DNA from 3 places in the Paenibacillus sp. Mc5Re-14 genome. Region 3 is predicted to be linked to each of the others. Evidence: predicted binding sites of a transcription regulator. Region 3 holds the regulator's gene; each other region holds the start of a gene.

Region 1 (3,287 bases), 3.4 Mb from region 3:
ATTTTTTCTGTGAAAGCAAATGTACAGCCTTCTGAATTTCGTAAGCTGATTGACGCAAAATATCAGCGAACTGCACAATATACTCGTCCGGCTCTGTAATGTTGTACATATAAAAACGAGAGGCTGTCGCTTCAAGACCATCCAGCACATCATCCATGGTCGTTGTCAGTTCCATGATGTCGTCGCGTTCCAGCGGCGTAATGAAGGTCTTGTTCAACTCAGTAATAATCGTGTGTGTGTAATCATCACACTTATTTTCATACTTCTTCATCTCATTGGTAAACAAAGTCACATCTTGAAAATTTGAAGTATGTTGGGCAAAATAATCGGCTGCTTGCACGATCGTATCTGCCATATTTTCCAACGTCTCGAAGAATATATCCTTTTTCTTCAATCTCATAACGATTACCCCTTTACGAAAATATCCGCAACCTGTTTCGACTGCAATAGACAACCTTTGCTATCTTATCACACTCATCAATGTTTTTGTAATGTTTGTAAAAGCAAATTTCTAGATATACGTATACAATGCCCGACATATAGAGTCATTATCCGACAATTTTTTCCTAAATAGGTGTATTACGTTTTCTAATTCGCTTCAAACGTTACATGTTCCGTTAGTGAAGTATCTGCAGGTACTACATGTATATAGGATGTACCTGGTGTTAACGGGATTTCAACCCCATTTTTCATAAACCGAATCGCATCGCCAGATGTATGCTGCCATTCAGCACGTATTAACTGTCCTTGTTGAAACACCATGGCCTCTCCGCTACCGTCCAGTTCAACACTTAGTCTGCCTACATCATCTAGCGTTCGATGCCTCGTGCTCATCACAATAACATTAGCCGCTGAGAGCTGTTGCTTATTATTTTGATCTAGATGTGACTTTTCGTTCACAAAACGCTTATATCGTTGATCGGCTTGATCATAGGTATAAGATACGCGATAGCTTTTTAGCAAAAACCGGATGTGCACAGATGCGGCACTCTCGTCCACCATAACTGGAGTTTCGCCGGTTTTAAGATAAGGATACACTGGAACTTCCGTCTGCTTGGTATATCCTTTGCTTTCGCTTCCTTTACGTAGCCTGCTCACATCTGTGTATAAATTATGTGGTGGACGACGGTCTTTGCTTCGCCAAAAATAAGCCCCTCCATTTGAAATCTCATCCAGATGCTCCTTCCGCTGCTGCTGTAAAATCGCATAGGCATCTGTACTTCCCCCTGCATGTATCGGCAACGCACCATAGGTTTCGCCCAGTTCAATCAAATACGGCCGAATACTGCGGACCGGACCGATCTTCACATCTCCACCATGACTTTGGAAAAAAGCTACCAAACGGGTAATTCCGCCTTCTGCAAGAACCTCATATACCATGTCTGCCTGGCTAAGCCCTGCCTGTGGACGCGCAGCCGGGGCATTGTTAATCATGACAGCCAGTGGCCGCTCCAAAACAGGCTGCTCCACCGGAAGCCCGGTAAGCGGAGCTGTAAATACCGGAACAGATGGCTCCTTAGGCGGTTCAAGCACCTTCTTCTCTGTTTCTTGCTGGGTCGGTTGGGGAACGGATTCAGATTCACCCGTATTGGACAAAGCAGAACAAGATATCATTGTCATGCATAACAGAGCTGAGGCCATCACACGCAACCAATGATTTCGTTGAAACATGGGCCCGGACAAGTTCATCCCTCCACATCGTTATTTTTCTCATTATAAGCTTTATTTCCTGTTTTTGTCTTGATTGAGGCATTACCTCTCTATAGAATACTTATCTAAAGACATTAAAATTTAAAAAATATTTAGAGTTTGTGATTTTTATCACAAATAACTGTAACTGAACCTAATACAATAAAGGTGTAGCAAAGATGATCATCCCAAACAAAATGAAATACAACCCATCATTATAGATTAAGAAAGAGGAGTGATTTGAATGTTTAACAACTGGTTACGTGAGAACAAAGTAGCAATGTGGCTGCTGACTGTAGTACGGGTTTATCTAGGTTATGAATGGATGACCCACGGACTTGAGAAGCTGACTGGCGGATTCGATGCAGGTGGATTTATTTCGGGGGCCATTGCTAAAACAGGCGGAGATCACCCCGCTGTACAAGGCTGGTGGGGATCGTTCCTTGAAGCCTTTGCCATGCCGAATGTCGGTTTGTTCAACGTCCTGATCCCATTGGGTGAGTTCTTGGTCGGGGTTGGCCTGCTGCTTGGTACATTGACTACACTGGCTACTTTGATGGCTATGGTTATGAACTTCTCGTTCCTGTTCTCGGGTACAGTAAGCACCAATGCAATCTACCTGCTGGTTGAAATCTTCCTTATCGTTGCTGGTGCAAATGCCGGAAGAATCGGCTTTGACCGTTGGGTACTGCCCTTCCTGCGTGGACTGTTTGGTAAAAATAAAGATACTTATCAAACGGACCCCAATCGAAAAATAGCTTAACTATCCAAAAAACAACCGTTATCCTCTGGAAAATGGTTGTTTTTTTGTTCAGCCATGCTGCTTCTCTTTAATGTGTGGCTATGCTGCACCCTCCTCTATTTAAGTGAACAAAGGAGTCCTCAAGTCCATCCTGACTTGGAGACTCCTTTTTCGGGTTCATCTTTCCCCCGAACGTTTACAAGTTGGATACAACATGGAATGTTCACGATACATTTACCCTGTACACTACAGTTACATCAAAGAACCTAATGGAGGGTTATACCATGAAAAAAATCACCAAAGCCTATCTCATGCTCGCAGCAGTAACTTTCACAGTACAGACGATCGGATTGGGATCTACGACATCAGCCAAAGCAGCGACATCTACTACAATATCTCAAGCAGAAGTTGTACAACATATTTTCCAAAACCTTCGAGCAGCTACTTCGCCAACCAGGCAAGCTACCTCAGGCATTCATTTATTTGCAAAAACATATTCAATCCATTCCTGCCTCTCAAGCTACCATCCTAGTGCTACATTTAGAAAATGCACAGAAACAGCAATTGGATTCATATGCACAGACCTTATATCCGACCTCTGTTCAAACTAAGATTAATCAAGTCTATAAACCCGGTGATTCGTTCACTAATGTAATCAGTCGGACAAACGATGCAAAACTGAAAAAATTACTCACTCAATCCAGAGATGCCGGCTACAAACTTGAAACCGCAGAAGGCATGTTTTACCCAGTCATCAACTATGAAAAATATAAAGTATTCGGAAATGACATTACCGCAGATATCCGCAGCTATATTGACATCATGGCAACGGAATCTGGACAGCCGGCTACCAAGG
Region 2 (3,287 bases), 2.0 Mb from region 3:
GACAATATTTCATTTTTATCTTGTGGTATTGCACTGTACGTAGGTGGTGTCGTCAAAGATCCGCACGGATTGTTTTATTCGTCCCCAGATCAACTGGCTGATATGGGTGTAGTGACCAAGATGCTTCATGAGGTAACGAGTGTGGATACAGCCGGCAAAACGCTGCATGCACGTAATCTCCAAACAGGTGAGGAATTTACGGACACATTTGATAAATTGATTGTGACTACTGGATCGTGGCCAATTATTCCGAAGCTGGAAGGCATTGAACTTGATCATATTTTGCTCTGCAAGAACTATAATCATTCGAATGAAATCATTGAGAAAGCCCAGCACGTACAGAACATTACAGTCGTCGGAGCTGGATACATTGGTGTTGAACTGGTAGAAGCTTTTCAAATGAACGGTAAGAACGTAACGCTGATCGACAGTGCTGATCGTATATTGAATAAGTATTTAGACCATGAGTTTACAGACCGGATTGAGAATTCCCTGAGAGAACATGGCATTAAGCTGGTACTTGGCGAGACAGTGAGTCGTTTTGAGGGGACTAACGGTAAAGTAAGTAGGGTCGTGACCTCCAAAGGAGAGTATGAAACAGAGCTTGTTATACTCTGTATCGGTTTCCGACCTCAAACGGATCTGCTCAAAGGTCAGGTAGATATGTTGCCTAACGGTGCGATCGTTGTAGACAATTATATGCAAAGTAGCTGCCCGGATGTGTTTGCAGCAGGCGACAGTTGTGCAATTCGTTATAATCCGACTGGCAAAACAGCTTATATCCCATTGGCGACGAATGCGGTTCGAATGGGGACGCTGGTGGCACGCAATCTGGTACAGCCGACCATTGCCTACATGGGAACACAAGGAACCTCGGGTATCAAAATTTACGAAGATAATATTGCGGGAACAGGAATGACAGAAGCCGCAGCAACCGACGAGGGGATGACTGTAGAAGCTGTAACCATTGAGGATAGCTACCGTCCTGAGTTTATGCCAACCTCTGAAAAGGTATTGCTGAAGGTTGTATATGAGCAGGAGACACGAAGAATTGTTGGGGCACAAATTATGTCGAAGGTCGATTTGACGCAATCCATTAACACGCTGTCTGTAGCCATTCAAAATCATATGACCATTGACCAGTTGGCCTTTGTCGATTTCTTCTTCCAGCCGCACTATAACAAGCCTTGGAATTTCCTGAACGCGGCAGGTTTGCAAGCATTGCCTACAATATCCGAACGGAACCCAGTTACTGTATAATTCGATTTGTCTGTGACATTGTTCATAAGTTTGTCAACAATCTGAAGCGTACGGATGAATCCTTATAGTACAATATAGAGAGCATAAGGATTAGGGGGAGACTTTATAATGGATTTGTTTTATATCCTTTTTCTTGTAGTTGTTGCAGCCGTCGGTCTGGGCGGAGTTCTTTGGTTCTTGAGAGCTGTTGAAAAGGAAGAATACAATTAAATGTAAAGCGCGTAGTAGCGCAGTAGATGTAATAAAATAGAAAAACAGTCCTTTATCCAAGGGCTGTTTTTTTTATACTTAAGAAAGTGATTTTTTTCACAAACAAAATCACTGATTTTAAATAAAATATAAAAGAAGAATATTTTGTTTAAAAGATATTAAAGGAGCGGGGGCAGATGGCAAGTTATAAACCGGGGCAAATTGCCGAAAAGACGGTGGAAACAGGAGTGGCCAAGGCGAACAACCCGTGGACTGTGGCGGTAGTATTGGGATTTTTGGCAGGTGCATTTATTGCACTCGGGTTTTTGCTGGATATACGCGTTATTGCAAGTGCACCTAAAGAATGGGGAAGCATTGCTACCTTTATTGGAGCTGCGGTGTTCCCTGTAGGTCTGGTGTTAGTTTTGATCGCTGGTGGGGAATTGCTGACCGGCAATATGATGGCAGTGCCTTTGGCGAGATGGGCAGGACGAATTAAGACAGGAGCCATGCTTCGTAATTTGGCGATTATTACGCTCAGTAATTTTGCAGGTGCATTATTTGTTGCATTTTTCTTCGGGCATGTTCTGGGCTTGACCGAAACGGGTCCTTACCTGGATAAAGTGGTGGATATGGCAGGGCATAAGCTGCATGAAAGCTTTTTGCAGTCTTTTATATCAGGTATAGGATGTAACTGGCTCGTTGCACTGGCTGTATGGATGGCTTATAGCACAGACTCCATCGGCGGAAAAATTATGGGAATTTGGTTCCCGACCATGGCCTTTGTTGCTATTGGATTTCAGCACGTTGTAGCCAATATGTTTCTCATTCCGGCGGCTATTTTTGCAGGTCATTTTTCGTGGGCAGCGTATGTTATGAATTTCATTCCGGTCTGGTTGGGGAATTTGGTAGGAGGCAGTCTGTTTGTGGCTGGAGCCTACTGGCTGGCCTATCTGAAAAAAACTCAAACCAATACACATTCCGTGAATGAATCTCAAATTACTCCTTCCGTTGCATCCAATCCGTTGAGTGATCATGCATAATCACGTTACTTTATGAAGCTATGAACAAAGCAAATCCGCCATGACAGGCCCGGGGGAACGAAACCTGTCATGGCGGATTTTTTTGGGAGTGGTCCATGATTTGGCATGGAGGATGAGTGTGCTCTCGTCCATAATGCCTTGATCTCTTTTACCCTGGGTATGTAATGATGAAACAGGATGATAAAAAAATAATTATGATTTTTAAAATCCGTTTTGCTCTATACAGCAGGCGGATTTTTATATATTTGGGAGAGATGCTGTGTGGTAAAATCCTTCTCTTGCCATAGGCCAAAGCTGTAGATATGATAAGAACAGTGTAATTTTTGGAAACGGTAACGGAAAGGAGCATTAACACCATGGATCATCGCAATAACGCGCCTCTTGAGGCCACACTTCAACACAACTTACACAGAGGACAGCGGATGACGGAGCAGCAGAACGGTATTTTTCCGGCCGTATGCCCGTTGGATTGCCCGGATACGTGTGGGCTCCTGCTTCACAAGGAAAATGGAAAGATAGTCAAGGTGACTGGTAATCCAGATCATCCCATTACCAAAGGGGCTATATGCAACAAAGTCCGGAATATGACCGAGCGAGTATATGATCCGGATCGGGTGCTTTATCCGTTGAAGCGTGTAGGCGCCAAAGGGGAAGGGAAGTTTGAACGAATTAGCTGGGAGGAGGCGGTCGATACCATTACAGGTCGGTTCAAGGAGCTGATACGTACGGATGGACCGGAATCCATTCTCCCCTACAGCTTTTATGGCAATATGGGTGTATTGAGTGTGGATGGAA
Region 3 (3,287 bases):
AAGACTTGATTACAGCGGCTCAAATGATTGTCTGGCTGACTCTGACAGAAACCGGTGATGATGAGGAACTGAACCTGAGCAACCGTGGAGGGGATTTTTGGGAAACAGTAGCTAGTGATTCCGAGTCCTGTCTCGGCCGTTCTTGCCCATGGTTCCGCAAGTGCTACTATCATCGTGCACGTCATGAAGCAGGAACAGCGGATGTGGTTATAACGAATCACTCCAAGCTGTTCACCGACGTCAAAGCAAGTCACCAGCTATTGCCCAGCTATGAACATCTGGTCATTGATGAAGCACATCATCTAGAGGAAGTAGCCGGTAAGCACCTGGGCATGCATATGAAATATTTCACACTCGTGCATACGCTGACTCGATTGTTCAAGGACAGTAAGAACGGACAATTGCCTTCATTACGTCAGCAGTTGGCAAAGTCGGGGCATGAGAAGTCGACGGAATGGGCCTCGATCATTGATCAGCTGTACCCACTCGTGTTAGAGGTTAAGGAAACTTGGGACCTGCTAAGCGATAAGTTGTTTGGTATGTTGCCAGAACGAACTGATGCCACACCGGGTGAAACGGGGCAATTTTCTTCGCGTCTCAAACCGTCGGCCAAGCCTGCAAAGTGGGATCAAGCGGCGGCGTTGGAAAATCAGCTTTATGTAACGTTGAGTGAAATTTTGCGCAAGGGCGACAAGCTGATGCTGGATGTCAAGGAAGAACACGACGATTATGCGGCGGATAGTCTCATTACAGATATCACGGGTCTGCTTAAGGATTTGGCGGGGATTAGGGAAAATTTGCGCTTCTTTATACGACTCGATGATGAAACAACCGTATATTGGCTCGAAGCGAGTGGGCAATTCCGTAGTAAATCATTGCAATTTTATGCAGTGCCCGTCGATGTGAGCCGCCAGTTGAAAGAAATGTTTTTTGACAAAAAAAGAAGTATTATTCTGACATCTGCTACTTTATCGGTAGATAAGTCGTTTCAGTACATGACCGATCAACTCGGCTTGCAGGAGGCCGCGGATCAAGGACGATTAATGACGTCACAGCTCCCATCACCTTTTAATTACAGGGATCAGGTGTTGCTGGTCATTCCGCGAGACTTTCCGAGTGTGAAGGGCAGTGTAGGGGATGCACATTTTGTAGAGATGCTCGTTAGCTCTCTAGGAGCGACTGCCCAGGCGACGCGGGGGAGAATGCTTGTTCTGTTTACTTCCTATCGGATGCTCCGGCAAGTGTATGAGCCACTTAAAGAGGCGTTAGCATCCAGCGATATTACCGTGTTAGGACAAGGTGTAGACAGTGGGAGTCGGAGCAAGCTAACCCGTCGTTTTCAGGAAGCCAAGGCTTCTGTATTGCTGGGAACCAGCAGCTTCTGGGAAGGCGTCGATATTCCAGGGAAGGCTTTGACTTGTCTGGCCATCGTTCGCTTGCCGTTTCAACCGCCCAATCACCCGTTACTGGAGGCAAAAAGCGAGCTGCTCCAGCAGCAGAAGAAGAATCCATTTATGAAGCTGTCTGTACCACAAGCAGTTATTCGCTTCAAACAGGGATTTGGGCGATTGGTACGTACAGCGAGCGACCACGGAGTCGTTATCGTTTACGATACGCGTGTGATCGAATCCTATTATGGAAAGCACTTTTTGTACTCGTTACCGGGACCAAAAATGGAGCATATGCCATCGGAGCAAATGGTGCCCCGCATCGCCGAATGGCTCCAATCCGCCCCGGAGACAGAGGCACAACGGACGGACACCTAAAGTCCGTTACAATTAGGGGGAGCAAGTATGAAATCAGATAAAATTTCAGAGGCTGTCGTACGGAGATTACCCGTATATTTACGTTATCTGAATGCACTGCACAAACGGGAGGTGGCTACGGTCTCTTCTCAAGAGCTGGGACAGAGGTTAGATTTGAATCCGGCCCAAATTCGTAAAGATCTTGCCTATTTTGGCGATTTTGGTCGGAAGGGTATCGGTTACGATGTTTCTTATCTAATTGAGAAAATACGCCATATCCTGAAAATCGACCAGCAAATTAATGTAGTATTGGTCGGAGCGGGTAATCTGGGTCAAGCCCTATCAAACTATAACGCTTATTTAAAAGACAATATGAAGATTGTGGCGGTATTTGATGCGTTCCCGGATAAGGTTGGGACCAGAATCAATACCTTAGTCGTTCAGCCGATGGATGAATTGGAAACGACTGTAAAAGAAAAAAATATTCGAATCGGGATTATTACTGTACCTGATTTTGAGGCACAACACGTAGCTGATAGGCTCATTGAGAGTGGAATTGGAGCGATTTTAAACTTTGCACCTATCATTCTCAAGGCACCGGCTAACATTCGGATACATGCCACAGACTTTACAACTGACTTGCTTAGCCTCGCTTATTATCTGGAGGACGGAAAGGAAGAAGCACAATATGACAGTGAATAAATGGATGATTAAAAACGGTTCTTTTGCCGTGAATGGAACTGAAGCTGGGGTAATCCATGGTTTTATGATTGTGGAGGATAGCCGTATTACTTACATTGGCGAGACTCTGCCTGCGGGTGAGGAAGAGACAGAAGCAATCGACGGTAACGGGTTATTGTTTTTGCCTGGTCTGATTAATACTCATGGTCATGCGGCGATGTCTCTGCTGCGAGGGTATGGAGATGACTTGGCACTTCAAGTGTGGCTTCAGGAAAAAATGTGGCCTATGGAAGCCAAGTTTACATCTACGGATGTGTATTGGGGAACATCCTTGTCAGTGCTGGAAATGCTGAAAGGTGGAACCACAACTTTCCTGGATATGTACGATCATATGGATGAGGTGGCACGTGTAGCTGAAGAGTCGGGCATCCGTGCAAGTTTGATGCGTGGAGCCATTGGACTCTGTTCAGAAGAAGAACAGCGGATCAAGCTGGCTGAGGCCGTGACTTTTGCGCGTAACTGGCATGGAAAAGCAGATGGACGTATCACAACGATGATGTCTCCGCATGCCCCATACACATGCCCGCCAGCGTTTATTGAGAAATTTGTTCAAGCAGCACATGATCTCGATTTACCATTGCATACGCACATGTCCGAGACGATCGCCGAAGTTGAGCAAAACGTACGCGACTACGGTTTGCGTCCAGTTGCACACTTAGATAAGCTTGGCTTTTTCTCCCGCCCTTCACTTGTTGCCCACGGCGTACACTTGAACGACGAAGAGATAGCTTTATTAGCGGAACGAGGTGTGGCGGTTTCACATAATCCAGGCAGCAACTTGAAGCTGGCAAGTGGTGTAGC

What was found. The regulator Rex, encoded in region 3, represses fermentation and respiration genes when NADH is low (regulators of the CRP and FNR family bind a similar motif). The targets are predictions, from matches to a motif close to TTGTGAAATATTTCACAA.
Region 1: BN1546_RS07055 (DoxX family membrane protein) is a predicted target of Rex. The motif match lies at 1,810-1,827, and genes of this name have one in related genera.
Region 2: BN1546_RS13435 (formate/nitrite transporter family protein) is a predicted target of Rex. The motif match lies at 1,555-1,572, and genes of this name have one in related genera.

What each region holds. Positions count from the first base shown of each region.
Region 1 is NZ_CVPD01000001.1:1,557,573-1,560,859, forward strand. It holds gene BN1546_RS07045 (DUF47 domain-containing protein) at 1-400, opposite strand, end outside; gene BN1546_RS07050 (DUF3048 domain-containing protein) at 589-1,683, opposite strand; gene BN1546_RS07055 (DoxX family membrane protein) at 1,934-2,452, shown strand; gene BN1546_RS07060 (hypothetical protein) at 2,840-3,287, shown strand, end outside.
Region 2 is NZ_CVPD01000001.1:2,948,721-2,952,007, forward strand. It holds gene BN1546_RS13430 (FAD-dependent oxidoreductase) at 1-1,260, shown strand, start outside; gene BN1546_RS13435 (formate/nitrite transporter family protein) at 1,647-2,492, shown strand; gene BN1546_RS13440 (molybdopterin-containing oxidoreductase family protein) at 2,849-3,287, shown strand, end outside.
Region 3 is NZ_CVPD01000001.1:4,985,087-4,988,373, forward strand. It holds gene dinG (ATP-dependent DNA helicase DinG) at 1-1,766, shown strand, start outside; gene BN1546_RS22720 (redox-sensing transcriptional repressor Rex) at 1,794-2,447, shown strand; gene BN1546_RS22725 (amidohydrolase) at 2,434-3,287, shown strand, end outside.